4 regions of the Cytobacillus firmus genome follow, and region 4 is predicted to be linked to each of the others. Evidence: riboswitches for the same ligand, from Rfam matches in the RefSeq annotation. Region 4 holds a riboswitch; each other region holds the start of a gene.

Region 1 (6,114 bases), 120 kb from region 4:
TTGATTGCATTTCAATCTATACGGGAAGTGGGGCTGCTGATCCACAAAAAAAAGCAGGCGCTGTGAACGCCTGCTTTTCTGCCTTTACTCAGATACCGGCACAACGGCACCTTCATATTTTTCAAGAATGAAATCCTGGATTTCCTTTGAACGAAGCACTTCTATAAGAGCTTTAATTCCTTCTTTTTCTTCATCACCTGTGCGGACTGCTATCACATTTACATATGGTGATTCTTTGTCCTCGATGGCAATTGAATCTTTAAGAGGATTTAACCCTGCATCGATTGCATAGTTGGAGTTAATCAGGACTGCGTCTCCTTCTCCATTATTGTAGATCTGAGGAAGAAGTGATGCTTCATATTCAGTATCAAACTTTAATTTTTTCGGATTTTCTTTTATATCTTCCAGTGTTGCTTCCGTTTTTTCCACATCTGCATTTAAAGTGATAAGTCCCTCAGCTTCAAGCATGGAAAGGATGCGGCCATGGTCAGCGACAGAGTTGCTCATGATGATTGTTGCACCCTCAGGAAGCTCCTCAAGGTTCTTATACTTTTGGGAATACACACCGATTGGTTCAATATGAATTCCGCCTGCATTCGTAAAATCATATCCATGCTCAGCCTTTTGTGACTCAAGATAAGGAATGTGCTGGAAGTAGTTTGCATCAAGCTCTTTAGATTCAAGAGCTTGGTTTGGCAATACATAATCCTGGAATGTCACAACATCAAGTTCAAAGCCTTTTTCTTCAAGTAATGGCTTTGCTTCGTCAAGAATTTCAGCATGAGGGACATTGGAAGCCCCCACTGTAATCTTTTTGCTTTCTTTACTATCTCCGCCTTCACCGGCATTGCCGCCCTCTTCTGAAGTGCCGCAAGCTGCAAGTACAAGTGCAACTGCCAGTGCAAGAACAAGTGATAACCATTTTTTCATGTCAATCTCTCCTTATCGTTTGTCTAATTTTGTTGTAATGATATCTCCAATAAACTGGATGATAAATACGATGATTAGAATAATGACGGTCGCCATAAGCGTTACATCACTTCGGCTCCGCTGGAATCCTTCCAGATAAGCCAGATTTCCTAGACCCCCGGCGCCGATTACACCAGCCATGGCTGTGTAGCCAACCAGCGCGATAGCTGTCACGGTTATTCCCGAAACAAGGGCGGGCATTGATTCCGGAAGCAGAACCTTCCAGATGATCGTGCTTGTTTTTGCGCCCATTGACTTGGCCGCTTCAATTACCCCTTTGTCAATTTCCCTCAAGCCGATTTCCACCATTCGGGCATAAAACGGGGCAGCACCAATAATTAATGCAGGCAAAGCTGCATCCTCCCCAATCATTGTCCCAAGCAAAAACTTCGTAAATGGAATCAGTAATACAATAAGGATAATAAATGGAATCGAACGGAAAATATTGACGAACGTAGAGATAATTTTATTGATTGCTGCATTTTCCCAGATATTCCCCTTTGAGGTCAAAAAGAGCAGCAGCCCCAAAATCGCTCCTAAAATAAACGTTGCAATAACAGAAATAGCTGTCATATAGAGAGTTTCCACAGTAGCTTCCCACATGGAGTCCCATTTCACATTTGGAAACCATTCATTAAGCATTGGAAATCACCTCCACGCCCACCTGCTGAGAATGGATAAATTCAATCGCTTTTGCAACTTCCTCTGCTTCTCCATCAACATGGATGAATAAGGTACCGTAGGAACCATTCTGCGTCTGGGAAATCTTCCCCTGCAGAATATTAACAGTTACCTGGAAGTGACGGATCAGGTTTGTAATCAATGGCTGTTCAGCTGATTCACCGACAAATCCTAATTGGACTACTTTTCCTTTTGGATACAAATCGACCAGATGATCAATTGTTTCCTTCGTTTCTTCAGGCTCTGTCACCTGCTGGACAAAGCGCTTTGTAATCACAGCTTTCGGATTCTTAAAGACATCCAATACAGGGCCGATTTCCACAATCCGTCCGCCTTCCATAACAGCAACCCGATGGCAGATTTTACGGATTACGTGCATTTCATGTGTAATGAGGACAATGGTTAAGCCCAGCCGCTCATTGATGTCAACAAGCAGCTCCAAAATGGAGTCTGTTGTCTGCGGATCAAGGGCAGATGTTGCCTCATCACAAAGCAGCACTTTTGGATTATTGGCAAGGGCTCTGGCAATCCCAACTCTTTGCTTTTGACCCCCGCTAAGCTGGGAAGGATAGGCATCTTCTCTTCCTTCCAGACCGACGAGTTTAATGAGCTCATCTACTCTTTTGAGCCTTTCCTGCCGGGAAACACCTGCGATTTCAAGCGGAAATGCAATATTCTCTCTTACTGTCCTCGACCATAACAGGTTGAAGTGCTGGAAAATCATGCTTATTTCCTGCCGTGCTTTTCTTAGCTTGCTTCCCTTTATCTTTGAAACCTCATTGCCTGCTACTGTTACACTGCCATGGGTAGGAAGCTCCAGCCCATTCAGCATGCGGATTAAGGTACTTTTACCTGCACCGCTGTATCCGATAACACCGAAAATTTCTCCTTCTTTTACCTCCAGGTTTACATCGTCAACTGCTTTTACCTGACCGCTTTTTGAAGAGAAAATCTTCTGTACATCTTTTATAGAAATCAACGTGATAGTCACCTCTTTTATCGAAAGATACAGATAATAATTAATAGACTGCTTTTATTCCCTATTTTTCACTCTATATAGGCTTTCATGCGCAAAAGCAAAAATGCCTTTCTGCACATGAGCAGAAAGGCATAAAAAAATTTAGTCCTTTCTCTCATCTATCAAAGCTATGCTTTGAGTGAATTGGCACCATTTCAACTAATTGACGGTTGCCGGGCTTCATAGGGCACTTCCCTCCACCTCTCTTGATAAGAGTGTAACGTTCTATATTAAATTAATACTTTAAATGAATTAAGCAGTTTTTTAATTACGTTTGCTATCGTATCATAGCCATTAAAAAGGTGTCAACGATGAAATTTCAAACTTTCGGAAAAAAGTGAATGGTAAATTTTCCTTTACGCTTTTGCAGCTAGCGATGTGAGACCTGCAGCTGCTTCTATCGCCTGTTCCAGGTCTTCAATTAAATCTTCTGCATTTTCGATGCCGATCGAAATCCGAATCAGGTCCTCCGGCACTCCTGCAGCTTTTAACCCTTCCTCATCCAGCTGCTGATGAGTAGTGCTTGCAGGGTGGATAATCAGGCTCTTTGCGTCCCCGACATTTGCCACATGTGCCCATAGCTGCAAACTATTGATCAGCTTGGCTCCAGCCTCTCGTCCGCCCGCAATTCCAAATACAGCCACTGCCCCGGCTCCTTTTGGCAAATATTTATCTGCCAAGTCTTTGTCCGGGTGGCTTTCATGACCTGGATAGAGCACCCAATTAACGGCTGGGTGCGCCTCCAGATATTCCACTACCTTTTTGGTATTGGCAACATGCTCCTTCATTCTCACATGCAGAGTCTCAAGACCCAGTGTGAACTGGAATGCACTTTGCGCACTCATTGCAGGTCCTAAGTCTCTTAACAGCTGTACCCGTGCTTTGATAATATAAGCAGCTTCGCCAATTGCTTCGCTATAGACAATATCATGGTAGCTCGGATCAGGCTCTGTAAAGCCCGGAAACTTAGGAGAATTCCAGTCAAATTTTCCGCCATCTACAATAACTCCCCCCATTGTGGTCCCATTGCCGAGCAGCCATTTTGTCGCTGAGTGTATGACAATGTCAGCTCCATGTTCAATAGGCCTGCAAAGATAAGGGGTAGCAAAAGTGTTATCGACAATCAGCGGCACACCGTTTTCGTGGGCAATTGCGGCAACCTTTTCAATATCCAGGATTTTCAGGCTGGGGTTTCCAATCGTTTCGGCGAAGACAGCCTTTGTTTTATCTGTAATGGCGCTCCGGAAATTTTCCGGATCCTTTGGATCCACCAGTTTTACCTTTATTCCATACTTGGGAAGTGTAACTGCAAATAAATTATAAGTGCCCCCATATAAATTGGATGCGGCAACAATTTCATCACCAGCTTCGGCGATATTTAAAATGGCAAGTGTAATAGCAGACTGGCCGCTGGCAAGAGCCAGCGCACCCACTCCTCCTTCAAGCATGGCCACTCTTTCCTCAAACACACTGACAGTTGGATTATGTATCCTGCTATAAATATATCCCGGTTCTTTCAGGGCAAAGAGATCTGCAGCGTGATCTGTATTTTTGAACTGATAAGCATTATTCTGATAAATTGGGACCGCCCTCGCGCCAGTTACAGGGTCAGGCTTCAGCCCCCCATGTACTCCAATTGTTTCAAAGCGGTAATTTTTCTGTTTGTCCGTCATCGCTATCTCTCCTCTATAAAAATGTTTGTATTTCATTTCTTAAAAGCAGAAAAACCCTCTTCATAAGAAGAGGGCTTTATCGACTCTTCTTATCTTCCAGAGCATTCTGCTCTGCTGGATTTAGCACCGTGTACTTTACCGGTTGCCGGGCTTCGCTGGGCCAGTCCCTCCGCCTCTCTTGATAAGAATATTCAGTTAATTAATATTAAAACGATATTATCATACTATAAAAAAAACGGTCAAGTATTGTGCAGTGAAATTTTCCCTAAACAGAAAAAAGACTCGAGCAGCAATTTTTTTCTGTAAGAGGTTTCAAGCATTATTTCGTTTTGGGAAATGGCATCCCTTAGCTTTACTTTTCCTGTAATCAGTGACAATACAGCTTCTTCCGATCCCGAGATTTCCACATCAAAATGGCTGATGCGGCTTGCCTTCTGTATTTCCCCATTCGAAATTTTCAAAGGAATGCATGTGTTTCCCGCCTTAATAAGCAGAGAAAAGTTTGAACTTCTTAAGAAAAATCCAAGATGCCCTTTAGCCTTTAATTCCCGGATAAATACATCAGGTAAACTCCTCACAGCCTCACCTCTTTTAATGGGGTCAATTGACTTTAATATTCAGTAATAAAGTGCTTTAATCCTTTATTTTTCATTCGACAAAATCAGAAAGGCATTGCCTGTTTAATTGGCATTGCCTTTTCATTTCCCGAGAAATATGTCAGATCATACTATTTTCACAGAGGCTGCTGCAGTTTTTGTCTTTTTATAGCCTCTGAATACAAAGAAAAAGTAGAGAGAGCCAATCAAGTATAACGAAGCTGTAATGGTGAATACGAGTGCATATCCCCAATAATCTCCATATCTCATGACGATTCCTGTTGAAACCGGGCCCATTACAGCCCAGCCCAGATTGAACACCATCTGATTGACTGAGTTTGCCAGTCCTTTCATCGAATCATTTACCTTTGACATCATCAATGACATTTGTATAGGATTTCCCGCATTCATCAACGCCTGCCGGAACAAAAAGCCAATGGCAGCCAGCCAAAGGTTTTCAGTATAAGCGGTTAAAAGCAGGAAAGGAAGTGACATGAGCTGCAGGATCACAACAGCTTTTACCTCTCCCACTTTTCTTACCACAACCGGTCCGATAATCATGGCAAAGGCCGTGGCAGCCTGCCCTAATGAAATAATCATGCCAATAGCTGAATTGGAGGCTTCAAAGCGGTCTGCGAAGTATAGATTCAGATAGGGAATAACTAGTCCTGCACCAATTCCAATCAGCAGCTGAGCAAAAGCAAACATCGCGATAATTTTGACACCGTCATTTTTAGCTGAGAGATTTTTGAATGACCAGCCTTTTATGCCCTTTGCACCTTTTCGATCTTTCGAAACCTCTGCGAAACGCAAAATTGGAAATAAGCCGGCTATGAAAAACACACTTGCAATCAGAAGGGTGATGCGTATGCTGGTGAGCTGATCCGTAAACAAAGAAAATACATCCGTTAAGATGCCACCGCTTAAGTTCCCTATCACATTTGCGCCCGTCATTATAGCAAAGTGGATACTGAATAAATGAACCCTTTGATCAGCCTTTGAATTTTCAGCCAGCCATGGTATGCCGGATACCTGAAGAAAGGCTGTTGTCAGCCCGGTTAAAAATGCAAATAAAATCAGGAGCTCCTGCATTTCAACTATACTTCTGAAGAGCATAACTACACCTGTTGCAACTGCACCAAACATCATCGCTTTTTTTCTGCCAATTCGGTCGCTG
Region 2 (6,114 bases), 2.1 Mb from region 4:
TGTTTTTCTAATGCCAAACGGACAGTTTAAATCTTTGGAATTTACAGTGAAATTGAACTCTGTTGAAGGCTACCATATGACAATCTTCAGAAATGTCAGTGAGCGTCACGCCATGGAAAAAAGCTTAAGGGAAAGCGAGCAAAAGTTTCGGATGATATTTGAAGGGGCTCTTGAAGGTATTCTTCTCTGGAACGATCAATTTCAAATAGTCGATATTAATCAATCAGGCCAGAGAATGCTGCAGATGTCAAAAGAAGATCTTGTAGGGATATCACTTCATAGTATTTTGAATGACTGCAATATAACTGATGATGAGTTAAAAGAGCAGATAAGAAGCATACACTCAGATGGGCAATCAGACGGGAACCTTTCCATTACTCTAAAATCAGGCAGAAAGAAATTCTTCGAGTTTTCCAACAAGCTGAATATTTTTTCTAATATCAGTATGACGACATTTAAAGATATAACTGAGAAGCTGGAAATGGAAGAACAGCTTCGGAAATCAGATACCTTAAATGTCATTGGAGAATTGGCAGCGGGGATTGCACATGAGATCAGAAATCCGATGACGGCCCTTAAAGGCTTCATACAGCTTTTGGAGGGCAGTGTAAAAGAAGATTATACGATGTATTTCAATGTGATAACCACAGAGCTCAGCAGGATAGATTCAATTATTAATGAATTTCTTATTCTTGCAAAGCCTCAAGCTGTCAAATTTGTAGAAAAAGACATTTCACAAATAATGAAAGAAACAGTCGATCTCCTTAGTGCCCAAGCCGTGCTGCACAATGTTCAATTCAGAACTTATTATGAACAGAATTTGCCCAGGGTTTTCTGTGAAACCAATCAAATGAAAAAGGTTTTTATCAATATAATAAAAAATGCAATTGAAGTCATGCCTAAGGGTGGATATATTACAGTATCCATTCAAAAAGAATCGGACCAAAGAGTTCACATATCCATAGGGGATGAAGGAACTGGAATTCCTGCACATAAAATAAAAAAGCTGGGTGAGCCTTTCTATACTACAAAGGAAAGAGGTACTGGACTTGGCTTAATGGTTACATATAAAATTATAGAAGAACACAAGGGAACAATTGAAGTGGAAAGCAAATTGGGTCAAGGAACTGTTTTTCACATTTATTTGCCCATATAATAAAGGCGGGAATGAAATGGCAGGCAGAGTGTATTCTAAAAAATTGACACCGGCTGGAGACATTTACATCGTAGCAGAAAATGGAATCCTTTTGGCTTTATACATGGGGGAAGCTGATTTTCTGGAAGGGGAAGAGGTCTCATCATTGCAATTTAATCCCTCTGACACTTTGTTAAAAAAGTGTGCTCTCCAGCTTGAGGAATACTTTGACGGATATAGGAAAGAGTTTGATATCCCTATAGAGCCTCATGGCACTGAATTTCAAAAAACAGTATGGAAAGAGCTTTGCCTCATCCCATTTGGCGAGACAAGAAGCTATCAGGACATTGCTGTTAAAATAGGGAAAGACAAAGCTGTGCGGGCCATTGGACAGGCAAATAAGGCCAATCGCCTTCCAATCATTATTCCTTGCCATCGTGTTATCGGCAAAAATAAATCTCTAACCGGGTATGCAGGAAGCAGGACAGAAATTAAAGAAATATTATTATCCCTTGAAGGGGCTAATTATGCAAAATAGTTGTCAAAATCACCCCTTACGGTGATTTTTTTGTTTTTTAAATTTTGTTGACGAGAGGAATATATTCGATTAATATCTAATTAGATGACAATCGAAATGAGGAACGGTATTATGCAATTAAATCGTTTAGTAGCTTTTTATAAAACTATGGGAGACCCCACCAGAATCCGGATTGTTTTTCTCCTTGCCAAAGGGCCGCTGCATGGCCAGGCGATAGCCGGAAAGCTTGGCTTAACACCTCCTACTATTACGCATCACCTAAATAAACTGCGGGAAATAAACCTTGTTTATCAAAGGAGAGATAAAAATACTGTTTATTTTTACCTGAATGAATCTGTACTGAAACAACAGTCAGGTGTTCTTGAAAAATTGGCAGACAAAGAGGAGGTTAAAAAAATGGAGGAACTAAATTCAGAAAACCAGAAGGTTATTGAAAATTTCTTTACACGGGATGGAAAGCTGAAGAACATTCCAGCCCAGAGAAAGAAGAAACTTATGGTTTTTGAGCACTTAATTAAAGGGTTGAAAATGGGCAAAAAATATCAAGAAAAAGAGCTTAACGAATATATCAAACAGTTTCATGAAGACTATGCTACTATACGCAGAGAATTTATAATCAACCATTATATGTACCGTGAAAATGGAATTTACGAGTTAAACCCTCCTGAAATGTGGGCAAAAATAGAAGGGTAAGCAGGGGCCCTGACAGGGTCCTCTGCAATGTCATCCACGGTAAAAATCCGGTTTGCGGTCATCAAAAATCGGAATTAAGCTGCGGACTTCCTTCACTTTATCCAGGTCAATTTCAGCATGCAGGATTTCTTCGGTTTCAGAGCCTTCAGCAAGCACATCACCCCAAGGATCTATAATCATCGAATGGCCTGCAAAGACATTAGCAGGATCAGAGCCGGAACGGTTGCATGCAATGACATAGCATTGGTTTTCAATGGCGCGCGCAATCAAAAGTGTACGCCAATGGGAAAGCCGGGCCAATGGCCATTGTGCTACTACGAATAAAGCTTCTGCCCCTTCCGCTGTATGGGTCCGTATCCACTCAGGAAAACGGATATCATAACAGATCATTCCTGCAAATTTTCTATTGTCCAGAGAAAATTCTCCTCTGGCTGACCCTCCTTTCAAATAGAGATGCTCATTCATAAGCTTAAATAAGTGCAGCTTGCTGTATTCATGTATAAGGTCTCCATTGTTATCTACAATCAGCAGCGTATTGTAAATGCCCTCAGCTGTTTTCTTTGCAACAGAACCGCCAATCAGATGAACCTTATTTTTTTGAGCGATCTCTTTCAAAAAAGCCAGTGCGAAGGCTGCATCCTGGTCCGCAATTTCATCCAATCTGGTCAAATCATAGCCTGTCGTCCAAAGCTCCGGAAGTACCAAAACTTCCGGATTAGACTTGAGCGCTTTATGAATCATGGCTTCAGCCGCTATAAAATTCTTCTCAGGTTTTCCAAAGGTAATATCCATTTGTAAACAGGCAACCTTTAATTTCATTTAACTCCCCCGCAATCATCTTTTCCTTATGTTATGATTAGTCCGATAGATAGAAATTTTCTAAATTTTACTTTACAACTTATCATTTACGTTATATCATTTGTGACTATATTTTCAATCATTTTTTTTAAGCAGGTGATCAATTTGATTAATTATCCGCAATCAGAACTATTAAAAGGTCTGCCAAAACAGTTTTTTGCCTCATTGACAGCTAAGGTGGGGAAAAAGCTTGAACAGGGTCATGATGTCATCAACCTGGGACAGGGAAATCCTGATCTGCCTACCCCGGAGCATATTGTCAAGCGTCTTCAAAGTGCAGCTGAAAACCCTCAAAATCATAAGTATTCTCCTTTTCAGGGTTACCCGTATTTTAAAAAGGCAGCAGCTGACTTTTATAAAAGGGAATATAATGTGGATTTGGACCCCGATACTGAAATAGCCATCCTTTTTGGAGGCAAAGCAGGGCTTGTTGAAATTCCTCAATGCCTTTTAAATCCCGGGGACAGCGTATTGGTTCCGGACCCGGGATATCCTGATTACTGGTCAGGAGTTGCGCTTGCTAAAGCAAAAATGCTAACAATGCCTCTGAGAGAGGAAAATAACTTCTTGCCTGTTTACAGTGAATTGCCAGCTGAGAAGCTTAATTCAGCCAAATTAATGTTTCTTAATTATCCAAATAACCCTACTGGAGCAGTGGCAAACATTGATTTTTTTCAAGAAACAGTCGAATTGAGCCGAAAGCATGGTATCTGCACCGTTCATGACTTTGCATATGGCGGAATTGGATTTGATGGAAAAATACCTGTAAGTTTTCTTCAGGCAGAAGGGGCAAAAGAGGTCGGAATTGAAATTTATACTCTTTCAAAGACCTTTAATATGGCTGGCTGGAGAGTAGGGTTTGCCGCTGGAAATGCAAGCGTTATTGCAGCACTGAACCTGATGCAGGATCATCTTTACGTCAGCTTGTTTGGAGCTGTTCAGGAAGCTGCGGCAGCTGCTCTGTCAGGCTCACAGGATTGTGTAAAAGAGTTGAATTCGATCTACGAATCCAGACGAAATACATTCATTTCCGGTCTCAGGGAAATCGGGTGGGATGTACAAGCTCCTCAAGGCTCCTTTTTTGCATGGCTTAAGGTCCCGGAATCATTTACATCTGAAGAGTTTTCTGAGTATCTCCTGGAAAAAGCGCATATTGCAGTTGCACCAGGCAATGGGTTCGGCCAATTTGGAGAAGGATTTGTGAGAGCCGGTTTGCTGACATCTGAAGAAAGACTTAAAGAAGCGGTAAGGCGAATACAAAAATTAGATCTATTTTAATTTTTTCAAAAATTAAATTGACAAATGTATTAAGCACTGTCATAATTCTAATTAAATTTCTAAATTAACTGAATAATAGATTTCGTTTTCTTATCAAGAGCAGGCGGAGGGACTAGCCCTATGAAGCCCGGCAACCGACTTAAACTTAAGCACGGTGCTAAATCTTGCAGCTTATAGCTGAAAGATAAGAAGATGTTAGATTGCTATGCTAACCTCTTCTTATTTGAAGAGGTTTTTTATTTTTCTCATTCTTTGATATTGAAAGGAAGAAGATTCATGAGCGAAATTATTGCAGTGTACCTAATACATGATGAAAAACATAATCCGGAGAAAAAAGCGGAGGAAATTGCTTTAGGTTTAACGGTGGGATCATGGACCCATCTGCCGGAGCTTGAAAAGCAGCAGCTGGAGAAGCATAAAGGCAGGGTCGTTTCTGTTGAAACCTTTACAAAAGATGCAGAAAGTAAGGAAACAGCAGCAATTATTAAGATCGCCTATCCTGCTGTAAATTTTAGTCCGGATTTACCGGCAATATTAACAACAGTCTTTGGGAAACTGTCACTGGACGGAAAGATTAAACTTTTGGATTTACAGTTTTCCAATGAATTAAAAAATTTTTTCCCCGGACCTCGATTTGGGATTGAAGGGTTAAGGGGAAAATTGAATGTATATGACAGGCCTCTTCTGATGAGCATCTTCAAAGGAGTGCTCGGCAAAGATATGGATTTTTTGACTTCACAGCTGCGGGAACAGGCCTTGGGCGGCATAGACCTTGTAAAAGACGATGAAATTTTATTTGAAAACAGCCTTACACCGTCAGAAGCGCGGATAAAGGAAGGAAAAAAGGTTTTGAGACAGGTTTATGAAGAAACGGGCCATCGGACCTTATATGCTGTAAATTTAACAGGCAGGTCGTTTGAATTAAGAGATAAGGCAAGAAAGGCATCCAGTCTTGGGGCTGATCTTCTTCTTTTCAATGTATTCTCTTATGGGCTCGATGTATTGCAGGCTTTGAGGGAAGATGATGAGATTGAACTGCCTATCATGGCACATCCTGCAGTCAGCGGAGCCCTTTCAGCTTCAAGTGTTTATGGGATCTCCTATCCTTTGCTTTTGGGCAAACTGCTCAGGTATGCAGGGGCAGACTTGTCTCTTTTCCCATCACCTTATGGGTCAGTAGCCCTTGAAAAAACACAGGCATTATCAATTGCGGATAGCCTGACTGGGATGGATTTTTGCAAAAGAACTTTTCCGGTACCCTCAGCCGGCATCCATCCGGGTTTAGTTCCATTGCTATTCGAAGACTTCGGAACAGACAGTGTCATCAATGCCGGAGGCGGCGTACACGGGCACCCGGATGGGGCAAGAGGAGGCGGTTTGGCATTCCGCCAGGCGATTGATTTAACTTTAAAGGGAGCTTCTTTAGCCGATGCTCCATCAGACTTCCCTGAATTAAAAAGAGCGATTGATTTGTGGGGGTACAAAAAGGCGGCTGTACAGAATGGCTAAAATAGCGGTATTTTGCGACTTTGATGGAACTATTACAGAAAAAGATAACATCATTAATATTATGGAGCATTTTGCTCCTTCTCCATGGGAGGGGATAAAAAAT
Region 3 (6,114 bases), 320 kb from region 4:
ATAAAGAATGAAGGAGAGATACCAATGGGTATGCCTTTAGAGCTGAACACAATGATCGTGACAAAGGGAAGGGAAAAAAGACTTGATGAGAATTACTTTTCACTTGTCAAAGAAGGGTATAGATTATATCCGCTCGATATCCCGGTCGAAGTAAAAAGAACAATTGACGGCGACCTGAACGGAATGGGAGTCATCCGAAAAGTGGAGTGGGAAAACAGCCAGACACTCATTACTTATCAGCTTGTTTCCTTAAACTCAACAAACTAGAAGAGCGCGCCTGGACAGAGTCCGGCGTTTTTTTGTTCAATGTTTCTGCAAACTCAAAAAAAAGAATTGCCGCGCAAACGGCAATTCTTTCTCTATTATGCAATTGGTCCGCCTTTTTCTTCAATGTCAGAAGAAACGCTTGTAAACTTCTTGAAGTTTTCACGGAATTTAGCAGCAAGCTCTTTTGCTTTCGCTTCATAAGCAGCCTGATCTGCCCATGTTTTGTTTGGCTGAAGAACTTCATCAGGCACTCCTGTCACGTGCTGAGGAATTTCCAGACCGAAAATTTCGTCCTTGATTGTTTCTACGTTGTTTAGTTCACCCTCTAGTGCAGCTTCCACCATAGCACGGGTGTAGGCAAGCTTCATGCGTTCGCCGACTCCATACTCTCCGCCAGTCCATCCTGTGTTTACAAGGAAGACTTTTGCGTTATGCTCATCGATTTTCTCGCCTAGCATTTCAGCATAACGATTTGCAGGAAGCGGAAGGAAAGGTGATCCAAAGCATGTAGAGAACGTTGCCTGAGGTGATGTAATGCCGCGCTCAGTTCCTGCAAGCTTGGATGTATAGCCGCTTAAGAAATGGTACATTGCCTGCTCTTTTGACAGTTTAGAGATTGGAGGCAATACGCCAAATGCGTCAGCTGTTAAGAATACGATTGTATTAGGGTGTCCGGCAATGCTTGGGTCAACGATATTATCGATGGCCTGAAGCTGGTATGCCGCACGTGTATTTTCAGTTAAAGTGCTGTCATCGTAATCTGCAACCCGAGTTTCGCTGTTTACCACCACATTTTCCAGCACAGCTCCAAAGCGGATTGCATCAAAAATTTGCGGTTCTTTTTCACGGGATAAGTTGATGCATTTCGCGTAGCATCCGCCCTCAATATTGAAGACTCCATTCGCAGACCAGCCATGCTCGTCATCACCGATCAGCTTGCGGTTCGGATCTGCAGATAAAGTTGTTTTTCCTGTTCCGGATAAGCCAAAGAATAAAGCCACATCACCTTCACGTCCAACGTTTGATGAACAGTGCATCGGAAGGATTCCGTTTTCTGGAAGCATATAGTTCATAACAGAGAAGATGGACTTTTTCATTTCACCTGCATATTCTGTTCCGCCAATTAAAACAGTGCGGCGCTCAAATGAAATGATAATGAATGTTTCTGACTTTGTGCCGTCAACAGCAGGGTCTGCTTTGAAATTAGGAGCAGAAATGACTGTGAACTCTGCCTGATGATCCAATAGCTCGTCTTCTGCCGGGCGAATGAATAACTGGTGTGCAAAAAGATTATGCCATGCATATTCATTGATCACCTGGATAGGCATGCGGTGTTTTTTATCAGCACCTGCGAAGCCTTTGAAAACAAATACTTCTTCTTTTTCTTTTAAGTAATTGATTACTTTATTATAAAGATTAGAGAATGCTTCTTCAGAGATTGGCTGGTTTACGCTGCCCCAGTCCATTTTATCTTTATTTGATGCTTCTTCAACAATGTATTTATCTTTAGGGGAACGCCCTGTATACTTTCCTGTAGTAGCGCGTACAGCCCCAGTGGAAGTAAGGGACCCTTCATTGCGGTTTAAAACTTTTTCCACAAGCTGAGGAACGGATAATTGCACTTGAATGTTGCTGCCATTTAATAATTCACTCAATTCGTTTGATATGCTTACAGAGTTCATCTGATGAATACCTTCCTTTTTCCCGATTTTTTTATGAAAGTGATTACATCTCGAAATTAGTATAACACATTGAAATGATTAGTCTATACTATTACGAAACTTTTTTGTCTCTGTTATTAAATTGTCACAATTGGACAGGTAATCCACTTTAATCGCCTTATAACCGATATATGCTATTATAGAAGAAAGTGTTAATTTTACCATGGGACTGATCTAAAATGAAGACAATTGCCCTATATGATGGAACATGCTCCTTATGCAAGGAAACAAAGAGAATCCTTAAAAAACTCGATTGGCTGAATAAAGTGGAGTGGATTTCACTGCAGGAATATGAAAAAGAGCCTGGGTCTATCTCATTTTCCCGAAACGATTTGCGGAGGGAGCTTCATATTATTACCCCCTCCGGCAGCGTGAAAAAGGGGTACTATGCGGTAAGGAGACTGCTGTTCCTCTTTCCTGCATCTTTTTTCATTAGCATCCTTTTATATGTACCATTCACTGCAATTCTCGGCGATCCGGTATACAAATGGATTGCGAAAAACAGGCAAAAGTTTCTAAAGAAAAAGTGTGACGATGGAAGCTGTTCTCTGTAAAGGGGAAGCGTACATTTTTAAGCCGAAATTTAACGGTGAAAAATAATGAAAATCTGTTGACATGGTTCGATAAAATACGGTATGATTCAACCTTGAACGGATACTCTCTTATCCCGAGCTGGTGGAGGGACAGGCCCTATGAAACCCAGCAACCTGCTAAAGGCAATAATCAGCAAAGGTGCTAACCTGACGCAAGGACGTAATTCCTTGAACGATAAGAGTGAAAGGCGCGAATCGATTTGCTTTCAACCTTTTCACTAATGAGAAGGTTTTTTATTTTGCTTATCTAGCTCCAGCACCCCCGGGTGCTTACGCTTTTTAACTGGCAATGGGATGAACGGCTTTTGGAATGTACTATTTATGTGAGTTTTTGGCATGCTTATGAATTATGGATACCTGGCATTCTTGCCGGCGCTGTCTATTTTTCTAATAAAAACTCCATGTTTATTTCATACTACTAAGGGAATGAGTTCCGTATCAAACAGAGATCCATGAAATGACAGGGAAAAATTATTTTTCCGCTTCCCCATTTCTTATTTCTCGCTCAATTTTCTATTTATAAGGAGGAAGCCAGATGTCAACAAAACGTCGTTTGTTTACTTCTGAATCAGTTACTGAAGGTCATCCGGATAAAATCTGTGACCAAATTTCTGATGCAATCTTAGATGCGATTTTAGCTAAAGATGCGAATGCCCGTGTTGCTGCAGAGACTTCTGTAACAACTGGACTTGTATTAGTTGCAGGTGAAATCACAACATCTACATACGTAGATATTCCAAAAATCGTTCGTGAAACGGTAAAAGAAATCGGTTATACTCGTGCTAAATACGGTTTCGATTCAGAAACATGTGCAGTTTTAACTTCCATTGATGAGCAGTCTGCAGATATCGCAATGGGTGTTGACCAGGCACTTGAAGCACGTGAAGGGCAAATGAGCGATCAGGAAATCGAAGCAATCGGTGCAGGAGACCAGGGCTTAATGTTCGGTTTTGCCTGTAACGAAACGAAAGAGCTTATGCCTCTTCCGATTTCTTTGGCACATAAACTTTCCCGCCGCCTGACTGAAGTTCGTAAAGAAGAGATCCTTCCTTACCTTCGTCCGGATGGAAAAACTCAGGTAACGGTTGAGTATGATGAAAATGACAAGCCTGTCCGCATTGACACAATCGTTATTTCTACTCAGCATCACCCTGAAATCAGCCTGGAGCAAATCCAGCGCAACCTGAAGGAACATGTTATTAACCCGGTTGTTCCAAAAGAACTAATCGATGAGAATACAAAGTACTTCATCAACCCGACTGGACGTTTTGTGATCGGCGGACCTCAAGGGGATGCTGGTCTGACTGGACGCAAAATCATTGTTGATACCTACGGCGGATATGCACGCCATGGCGGCGGCGCGTTCTCCGGCAAGGATCCTACGAAGGTTGACCGCTCTGCTGCATATGCCGCACGTTATGTTGCGAAGAACATTGTAGCAGCCGGTTTGGCAGAAAAAGTGGAAGTTCAGCTTGCTTATGCAATCGGTGTGGCACAGCCTGTTTCAATTTCTGTTGATACATTTGGAACCGGCAAAGTGGATGAAGATGTATTAGTTGATTTAGTAAGAAAGCATTTTGATCTTCGTCCTGCAGGAATTATTAACATGCTTGGCCTTCGCCGCCCAATTTACAAGCAGACAGCTGCATACGGACATTTCGGACGTACAGATGTTGACCTTCCTTGGGAGCGTACTGACAAGGCAGAAATTCTTCGTTCTGAAGCTGAATAATAAATTTAAAAAGTGGGAGTTGCATTTACTATGTAACTCCCGCTTTCTTTTTTGCGTCTTTATACATATAGGGTGATAATTCACTTTTCGGTCTTTATGCTCTTTAGTCGTTTATAATTATATGTTATCGTGTAAACTTCGGATAATGGCTTAATTTTCCGCGCATGTTTTTTTTATAATCCACGTGCTAATTATAAATGATTAGTGGTAGTATTATAGGGTATGTTTTCTGAGACAAAGGAGCCGTTAAGGCTATATCTAAATATTGAGAATAGAATGGAGTAGGTGACGTACATAATGTGTGGTTTTATTGGTTGTGTACATGAAAAAGCACAAAATTACCGTGACGCAGATAAAGAACAATTTCAAAATATGAATGATATCATTACACACCGGGGTCCGGATGACTCAGGATACTATTTTGATGATCATATTCAATTTGGCTTCCGCCGGCTTAGCATTATCGATATTGAAAGCGGACACCAGCCGCTGACTTACGAGAATGAGCGTTATTGGATTATCTTTAATGGTGAAATCTACAACTATGTGGAACTTCGTGAAGAACTTCTCAAAGCTGGCCTAAGCTTTGAAACAAGCTCAGATACAGAAGTCATCATTGCCCTTTACAGCCATATGAAAGAAAAAGCTGTTGAAAAATTGCGCGGTATGTTTGCGTTTGTCATATGGGATAAACAGGAGCAGTCTTTATATGGAGCCAGAGATCCATTTGGGATTAAACCTTTCTTTTATTACGATAAGGGAGACCGCACGTTCTTTGGATCAGAGAAGAAGAGCATTCTATTGGCACTTCAGAATGATGTATTAAACTATGACTCCCTGCAGCATTTTCTGACCTATCAGTTTGTGCCCGAGCCAAACACAATGTCAGAGGGAATCCACAAGCTGGAGCCAGGCCATTATTTTACTAAAAAAATCGGTGCTCCGATGGATATTAAGCGCTATTGGAAAGCTGCTTTCCATCCAGTGCAGAAATCAGAAGCTGATTTTACAAAAGAAATTAGAGACGTGTTATTCGACTCGGTCAAAATGCATATGCGTGCCGATGTTCCTGTAGGTTCTTTCCTTTCAGGCGGAATCGATTCTTCCATCATTGCATCGATTGCGAAGGAATTCCATCCTGCTATTAAAACATTTTCTGTCGGTTTTGAACGCAATGGCTTCAGCGAGGTGGATGTAGCGAAAGAAACAGCAGAAAAGCTGGGTGTCGAAAACATCAGCTATATCATTACTCCTGAGGAATACATGAATGAAATTCCAAGAATCATGTGGCACATGGACGATCCGCTTGCCGACCCGGCATGTGTGCCGCTTTATTTTGTGGCAAGAGAAGCCCGTAAGCACGTAACCGTCGTTCTTTCGGGTGAAGGAGCCGATGAGCTGTTTGGCGGCTATAATATTTACCGTGAACCACAATCCCTTGAAGTCTTCAATAAAATTCCTGCCATCGGCAAAAAGCTTCTCCGTATGATTGCAAGCATGATGCCTGAGGGTATGAAGGGAAAAAGCTTTATTGAACGCGGTGTTACGCCAATGGAAGAGCGCTACATCGGAAACGCAAAAATGTTTACAGAACAAGAGAAGCGCAGTCTGCTTCATGTATATAAAGACAATTTAAATTATACAGATATCACGAAACCATTATATGAAGAAAGCCGCGGCTATGATCCGGTTGATCGCATGCAGTATATCGACATTCATACATGGATGCGAGGAGATATTTTATTAAAGGCGGACAAAATGACGATGGCTCATTCTCTCGAGCTTCGTGTTCCGTTTCTTG
Region 4 (6,114 bases):
GAGGTGCATTGGACCAGCTGAAAAATCAGGTAATGGCAAACCAGGGATATCATGTTGACAGAGAAAATCCTGACGCAGTGAAATATGAAATTGCTGAGGAGGCAGGTGTGCCTTTGAAGCAAGGTTATAATGGCCGGCTTACATCCAAACAGGCAGGCACTGTTGGCGGAAAGATTGGCGGCAGCATGGTGAAGGAACTTATCCGGATGGCACAGGAACGGATGAAGGAACAGTAGGCAAATGTGAAATTCGGGAAAAGGATGTTGAAATTAGGGAAACGAACACTTGATTTGAGGAAAAGACTCAGCAAACTAGGGAAACAACCCTCAAATATGAGGAAAACACTCACAAAAAAGAGGAAAAGCTATCCGCAAAAGATAGCTTTTGTTCTTATTCAGCAGCTTTTCGCTCTAAAAATTCCTGTTGAATGGATTTAAGCAGTTCCGGGTCCGTTACCAGCTTGAATGCTGTGAGAGCCAGCCCCTTTGCTCCTGTTATCAGCGCTTCATCACCTTTTTCAGATGCGGCGGCTTCCCGGAACGGAACTGTATGGGCAACAAGATCATCCGCACCAATTTTAATATAAGGATGAATGGTTGGCACCACCTGGCTGATGTTGCCGGCATCCGTCGAACCAATTCCATCCCGGTCCCCTTCCACTACGGTTTCCCCCAAGTCTTCAATCACTTCTTTAAACACCTGGTCATATGTTTTGTTTAACAGCAGGTTATCTACTTGGTTTTGAAAAGCAATCACATTCAGCTTGGCTCCTGTTGCCAGGGCTGCGCCTTCTGCGACAGCTTTAACCTTCCTTGTTACCTCATTTAAACCTGTTCTGGTTGAAGCACGGATGAAGAATCTGGCTTTTGCATACTCAGGGATAATATTTGGTGCATCCCCGCCATGAGTAATAATTCCATGGATTCGCACATCATCCTTCAATTGCTGACGGAGAGCATTTATTCCGTTGAACAGCTGAATAACTGCATCCAGAGCATTGATTCCTTCCTCCGGTGAAGCTGCTGCATGGGCAGGCTTTCCGATAAATTCGAAGTCAAGCGGATCAACTGCCAGTGATGAACTGGTCAGGCGGGTATGGTTTGATGGATGAACCATAAGGGCGGCATCAATGCCTTCAAGCAATCCATGCTTCACAAAGCTTCCTTTTGCACTTCCATTTGGCCCGCCTTCTTCCGCCGGGGTCCCCAATACTACTGCTTCTCCTCCGGTCTCATCAATAACCTTGCTCAATGCAATGGCTGCTGCCACACTTGTCGTGCCGATAATATTGTGGCCGCATCCATGGCCCAGCCCGGGAAGGGCATCGTATTCTGCAAGGAAAGCAATGGACGGCCCCGGCTTAGCGGATTTTTTCCGGGCCAGGAAAGCTGTTTCATGACCGGCCACTGCCCGCTCTACATCAAATCCTTCCTGCTCAAGAATGCCTGAAAGCAAGCCCGAGGCAAAAAACTCCTCATTCCCTATTTCCGGGTTTGCATGGATCTGGTGGCTTGCGGAAAGGTAAAGTTCCTTGTTATCATCAACATTCTTCTTGATTACTTCTTTCAGTTCGGATAGTGCTTTTACAGGTGCCGTCATTATTGTTCCTCCTTTTATAAAGTGAAACTTCAATCAGTGGGGGTTTTCCTTATCCCCCACTGATTGTTAGTCGCGTTCTAGTGTCGCTAAGATCTCCGCTAGCGCTTCGATCAATCGACACTACGAACCCGATTGGTTCAACTAAGCCTCTGCCTGCGCGTCGGCAAGTTTCACTGTATCTCACCAATCGGGCCTTTACAGGCAGTTTGACCCCCACTTATCCTCCTTTGATTCCTCTGAGTCTTGAAGTGGGGGTCTTACTGCCCGTTAGACTGCGATAAATTAATTACCAGCCAATATCACTTAATGGGATGAAAGTCGGGATCATGCTTCCGTCATATTCTTTCGTGATGAAATCAGCTACATCATCTTCCTGGTAAAGTTCTGCAATTCTCTTAAGCGTTTTGTTATCCTTGTCTTCTGTTCTGACAGCAATGATATTTACATAAGGTGTAGCGGTTTCGCTTTCAATAAAAACTGAATCCTTAGTTGGGTTAAAGCCTGCATCTACAGCAATTCCGTTATTGATTACAGATGCAGAGACATCTGGAAGGGCACGCGGCGTCTGCGCTGATACCATTTCTACAAATTCAAGGTTCTTCTTGTTTTCAACGATTTTATTCAAGTCCAGATTTCCGTCATAGTCCTCGGATAATTTGATCAGGCCGGCTTCCTCCAGTAAAAGAAGGGCTCTTCCGCCATTAGAAGCATCATTTGGAATGGCGATCTTGCCGCCTTCCGGAATGTCTCCTACAGATTTTACTTTCTCAGAATAAAGACCCATTGGTGCTAAAACAGTTGTCGCAATCGGTGTAAGATCCATATTATGCTCTTTAATAAAAGTGTCGAAATAAGCGACTGTCTGGAATGCATTTACATCAAGATCACCTTCTGCAAGAGCAACGTTTGGCTGTACATAATCAGAGAATGTAACAACCTCAATTTCAATGCCTTCCTTTTCAGCCTTTTCTGCAATAAAGTCCCAGATGCGTGTATCTGATCCGCTGACGCCCAATTTAACCTTCTTTGTTTCTTCTCCGCCAGTTGTGCTTGAGCATGCCGCAGTGAACACAGCCAATGCTAAAATAATGAATGATAAAAATAGTTTTTTCATGATGTGTTTCCTCCTAAGTTATCTTCTTCTGATTTTTTTGGATAAAATATTTCCGAATGACTGCAGGCCTTGAACCATGACCACTAAGATTGCAACGGTAATCAGCATGACGGTTGTATCGAATCTCTGATAGCCGTATGTAATGGCAAGGTCACCAAGGCCGCCGCCTCCGACTGCCCCGGCCATGGCTGATGCTCCGACCAGACCGATTGTCGCAATGGTGAAGCCTAATACCAGCGAACTGAGTGCTTCCGGAATCAGGAATTTAAGGATAATCTGTCCCGGTGTCGCTCCCATTGCTTCTGCCGCTTCAATGACTCCCGGATCAACCTCAAGTAATGAATTTTCTATTAATCTCGCAATGTATGGTCCTGCATAAAAGACGAGCGGCACTACGGCTGCAGCAGTTCCAATCGATGTTCCGACAATCATTCTGGTGATTGGGATGATGGCTACCATTAAAATGATGAATGGGACTGATCTGAAAATATTAATAATGCTGTTTATAATGTTAAAAACAACGGTGTTTTCCAGCAGATGCCCTTTCCTTGTCACAACAAGCAAAATGCCAAGCGGCAGTCCGATAAGAGCTGAAAACAGCAAGGAGAATGCCACCATTTGGACCGTTTCGATTAAGGCTTCGATGATTTTTTCCTGGTTAACTAGCACGTGATGTCACTTCCTTTATTGAAACTTTTTCCTGGCTGATGTACTGAATAGCACGCCTGATTTCACTGTCCGGACCCTGGAATTCGACAATCAGGTTGCCAAATGGAGTTCCCTGCAGTTCAGTAATATTTCCAAACAGGACGTTGAAGTCGATATTAAACTTTTTGGCAACCTGAGAAAGCAGCGGCTGTCCGGCAGAGTTTCCGACAAAGTTGATTCTAAATACCTTTTGAAGCCCCTCCTGTTTTTCAATCACTTGCTTAATGGAGTCAGGTATTTGATCATTCATAACCGTGCTGACAAAGTTTTTCGCTGTTGGGGTTTTTGGTGAAGAAAAGACATTGAAGACGGTTCCTTCTTCAATAATTCTTCCTGCCTCTATGACAGCGACACGGTCACAGATTTCCCTGATTACAGACATTTCATGGGTAATGATCAGAATGGTAATGTTGTATTCTTTATTTATTTTTTTCAGCAGCTGCAGGATCGAGCTGGTTGTCTGCGGATCCAGAGCTGAGGTTGCTTCATCACATAATAGAATGGAAGGCTGTGTTGCCAGCGCCCTGGCAATTCCGATCCGCTGCTTTTGCCCGCCTGACAGCTGATCGGGATAGCTATTCGCCTTGTCGGCAAGCCCCACGAATTCTAACAGTTCATGGACACGCTGTTTTATTTCATCCTTAGGGATCTTAGCCAGTGTGAGCGGCATCGCCACATTGGCAAACACGGTTTTGGAGTTTAAAAGGTTAAAATGCTGAAAGACCATCCCGATGTTTCTTTTCACTTCACGAATTTCTCTTACAGATAAAGCCGTCAGATCATGTCCGCTGACAATGACCTTTCCTGAAGTCGGCTTCTCCAGCCAATTGACACAGCGGATCAAAGAACTCTTTCCCGCACCGCTGAAGCCGATCACCCCGAAAATCTCACCCTTATTAATCTTTAAATCTATTCCATCCAGAGCAGCTACCTGCTGACCTCCGCTTTCATAGACCTTCTTTAAATTCTGAAACTCTATCATACAGCATCTCTCCTTTGATGGTGTCAGGTACCAATACCACTTTAATGAACTGGTATAGGTGCCTGTCACCTTTTGTTATCTAATTATTCCTATGCGAAAACTAAGAATTATATCCTGAAATTTACCCCTTCCGTCAGAAGAGGTTTTTTGAAATCCTCTCCTTATCTTCCAGGCTTTTCGCCTGCTGGATTTGGCACAGTGCCTTCTGCCTGCTGCCGAAGCTTCATTGGGCCAGGTCCCTCTGCTTCTCTTGATAAGAATTATTCATATGTTTATGAATAGAATCTTGATGTATTTTTCCGCGTAAAACAAAAACCCTCTTCTAAAGAAAGAAGAGGGCAGCATTTATCAATGGTCCTCTTCTTATCTTTCAAGCAGTGCTTGCTGGATTTGGCACGGTACATACTGTCCGCTGCCGAGGTGTCATAGGGCCAGTCCCTCAACCTCTCTTGATAAGAAGATTTTTAATATGCGGTTGTTAATATGTTTATTACTTTACCATCTTAAAGAAAAGGATGTCAATCATATTTTTCAAATATTTTCACTTGATTCATTTTCATAAATTTCCGTAACTTTTTTAGAGCTATCTTTACGGTGAATAATCACCACACCTGCTAGAGCGAACATCCCACCCATAATGGATAACATAGCCGGCACCTCCCCCAGCCAAACCCACGCAATGACAAACGCCATTGCTGGAGTCAGATATAGAGAGCTCACCGCTTCAGACGCTCCCCCTATGGATGCAAGAAAAGCCAGGGCAATATATGGAATTACCGTCGGAAAAATCCCCAAATAGAGGACACTTAAAGTGGATTCGGCCGAAGCATGAAAGATCTCATTTCCGAGCCCGGGAATATAAACCAGCATAAAAGCAGTCCCTGCCCATACTGTATATGATGTAAATGACAAAAATCCGTATTTATTTAAATATTTAGTCTGAAACACGAAATAGATGCTTTCTGAAATGGAAGCAAGGAGGACGAATAAAGTACCGGTTTGGATCACAAACCCGCCTCCTGTACCAAGCGATATTAGTGCGGCACCCGCAAAACTGACAGCGGAACCAATCCACCTTACTCTTCCAAACCTTTCCCTTAAAAATAAAGCAGCCAAAGCAGCCGAAAAGATTGGAGTCATTGAGACAATCAAGCTTGCCGGCCCTGCGCTTACTGTTTTTTCCCCCATATTCAGTGCTGTATGATAAACCGTAAAACCAAGGAATCCCAGCATAAAAATAGCAGGAAGATCCCTTATATCCGGAAGGCGCATCTTCGTCACCAGTGCGAGGACACCAAGTGCAATGGAGCCAATTAATAGCCTGAAAAGGGCAAGGTGTTCCGGTGAGTACGATTCAAGCCCAGCCCGGATTCCCGGGAATGCGGATGCCCAGAGAATGATAATAGAACTATGCGCCCCGATAATCATAAATTTTTTATTTGCCATCTTCATCCCCCTTATCAGCATTTCCAGCCATTATCAGTGCTGCTTTTCAGGATAATCAATAACTGATACAATGTCCTCAACCAATTAGAAAAGAATTTTGCCAGCCAATTTCATAAAGGCGGTTATATGGATGGACAAAGCACAATTGCCAAAATATCAGCAAGTTATGGAAACGATTAAAGGAAAGATTTCCAAAGGAGAATGGCCAATCGGAAGTAAAATTCCAAGCCAGCGGAAACTGGCTGAAGAGTTTGGAGTAAACCGA

What was found. Region 4 has a riboswitch for S-adenosylmethionine ahead of NAF01_RS22180 (methionine ABC transporter ATP-binding protein). Riboswitches for the same ligand answer to the same signal wherever they lie in the genome.
Region 1: another riboswitch for S-adenosylmethionine. It lies ahead of NAF01_RS21575 (O-acetylhomoserine aminocarboxypropyltransferase/cysteine synthase family protein); the one in region 4 lies ahead of NAF01_RS22180 (methionine ABC transporter ATP-binding protein).
Region 2: another riboswitch for S-adenosylmethionine. It lies ahead of NAF01_RS07950 (2,3-diketo-5-methylthiopentyl-1-phosphate enolase); the one in region 4 lies ahead of NAF01_RS22180 (methionine ABC transporter ATP-binding protein).
Region 3: another riboswitch for S-adenosylmethionine. It lies ahead of metK (methionine adenosyltransferase); the one in region 4 lies ahead of NAF01_RS22180 (methionine ABC transporter ATP-binding protein).

The regions. Positions count from the first base shown of each region.
Region 1 is NZ_CP098323.1:4,264,406-4,270,519, forward strand. Features, by position in the region: gene NAF01_RS21560 (MetQ/NlpA family ABC transporter substrate-binding protein) at 85-930, opposite strand; gene NAF01_RS21565 (methionine ABC transporter permease) at 943-1,611, opposite strand; gene NAF01_RS21570 (methionine ABC transporter ATP-binding protein) at 1,604-2,629, opposite strand; SAM riboswitch class I at 2,781-2,884, opposite strand; gene NAF01_RS21575 (O-acetylhomoserine aminocarboxypropyltransferase/cysteine synthase family protein) at 3,025-4,341, opposite strand; SAM riboswitch class I at 4,428-4,529, opposite strand; gene NAF01_RS21580 (hypothetical protein) at 4,581-4,919, opposite strand; gene NAF01_RS21585 (MFS transporter) at 5,064-6,114, opposite strand, start outside.
Region 2 is NZ_CP098323.1:1,521,181-1,527,294, forward strand. Features, by position in the region: gene NAF01_RS07925 (PAS domain-containing sensor histidine kinase) at 1-1,156, shown strand, start outside; gene NAF01_RS07930 (methylated-DNA--[protein]-cysteine S-methyltransferase) at 1,173-1,673, shown strand; gene NAF01_RS07935 (DUF2087 domain-containing protein) at 1,785-2,366, shown strand; gene NAF01_RS07940 (carbon-nitrogen family hydrolase) at 2,397-3,185, opposite strand; gene NAF01_RS07945 (pyridoxal phosphate-dependent aminotransferase) at 3,330-4,502, shown strand; SAM riboswitch class I at 4,590-4,693, shown strand; gene NAF01_RS07950 (2,3-diketo-5-methylthiopentyl-1-phosphate enolase) at 4,779-6,011, shown strand; gene NAF01_RS07955 (2-hydroxy-3-keto-5-methylthiopentenyl-1-phosphate phosphatase) at 6,004-6,114, shown strand, end outside.
Region 3 is NZ_CP098323.1:4,065,092-4,071,205, reverse strand. Features, by position in the region: gene NAF01_RS20510 (DUF2584 domain-containing protein) at 25-267, shown strand; gene pckA (phosphoenolpyruvate carboxykinase (ATP)) at 363-1,949, opposite strand; gene NAF01_RS20500 (thiol-disulfide oxidoreductase DCC family protein) at 2,168-2,542, shown strand; SAM riboswitch class I at 2,648-2,763, shown strand; gene metK (methionine adenosyltransferase) at 3,117-4,313, shown strand; gene asnB (asparagine synthase (glutamine-hydrolyzing)) at 4,611-6,114, shown strand, end outside.
Region 4 is NZ_CP098323.1:4,382,754-4,388,867, forward strand. Features, by position in the region: gene NAF01_RS22160 (alpha/beta-type small acid-soluble spore protein) at 1-236, shown strand, start outside; gene NAF01_RS22165 (M20 family metallopeptidase) at 391-1,599, opposite strand; gene NAF01_RS22170 (MetQ/NlpA family ABC transporter substrate-binding protein) at 1,886-2,713, opposite strand; gene NAF01_RS22175 (methionine ABC transporter permease) at 2,732-3,382, opposite strand; gene NAF01_RS22180 (methionine ABC transporter ATP-binding protein) at 3,372-4,403, opposite strand; SAM riboswitch class I at 4,562-4,663, opposite strand; SAM riboswitch class I at 4,764-4,862, opposite strand; gene NAF01_RS22185 (DMT family transporter) at 4,935-5,849, opposite strand; gene NAF01_RS22190 (MocR-like pyridoxine biosynthesis transcription factor PdxR) at 5,980-6,114, shown strand, end outside.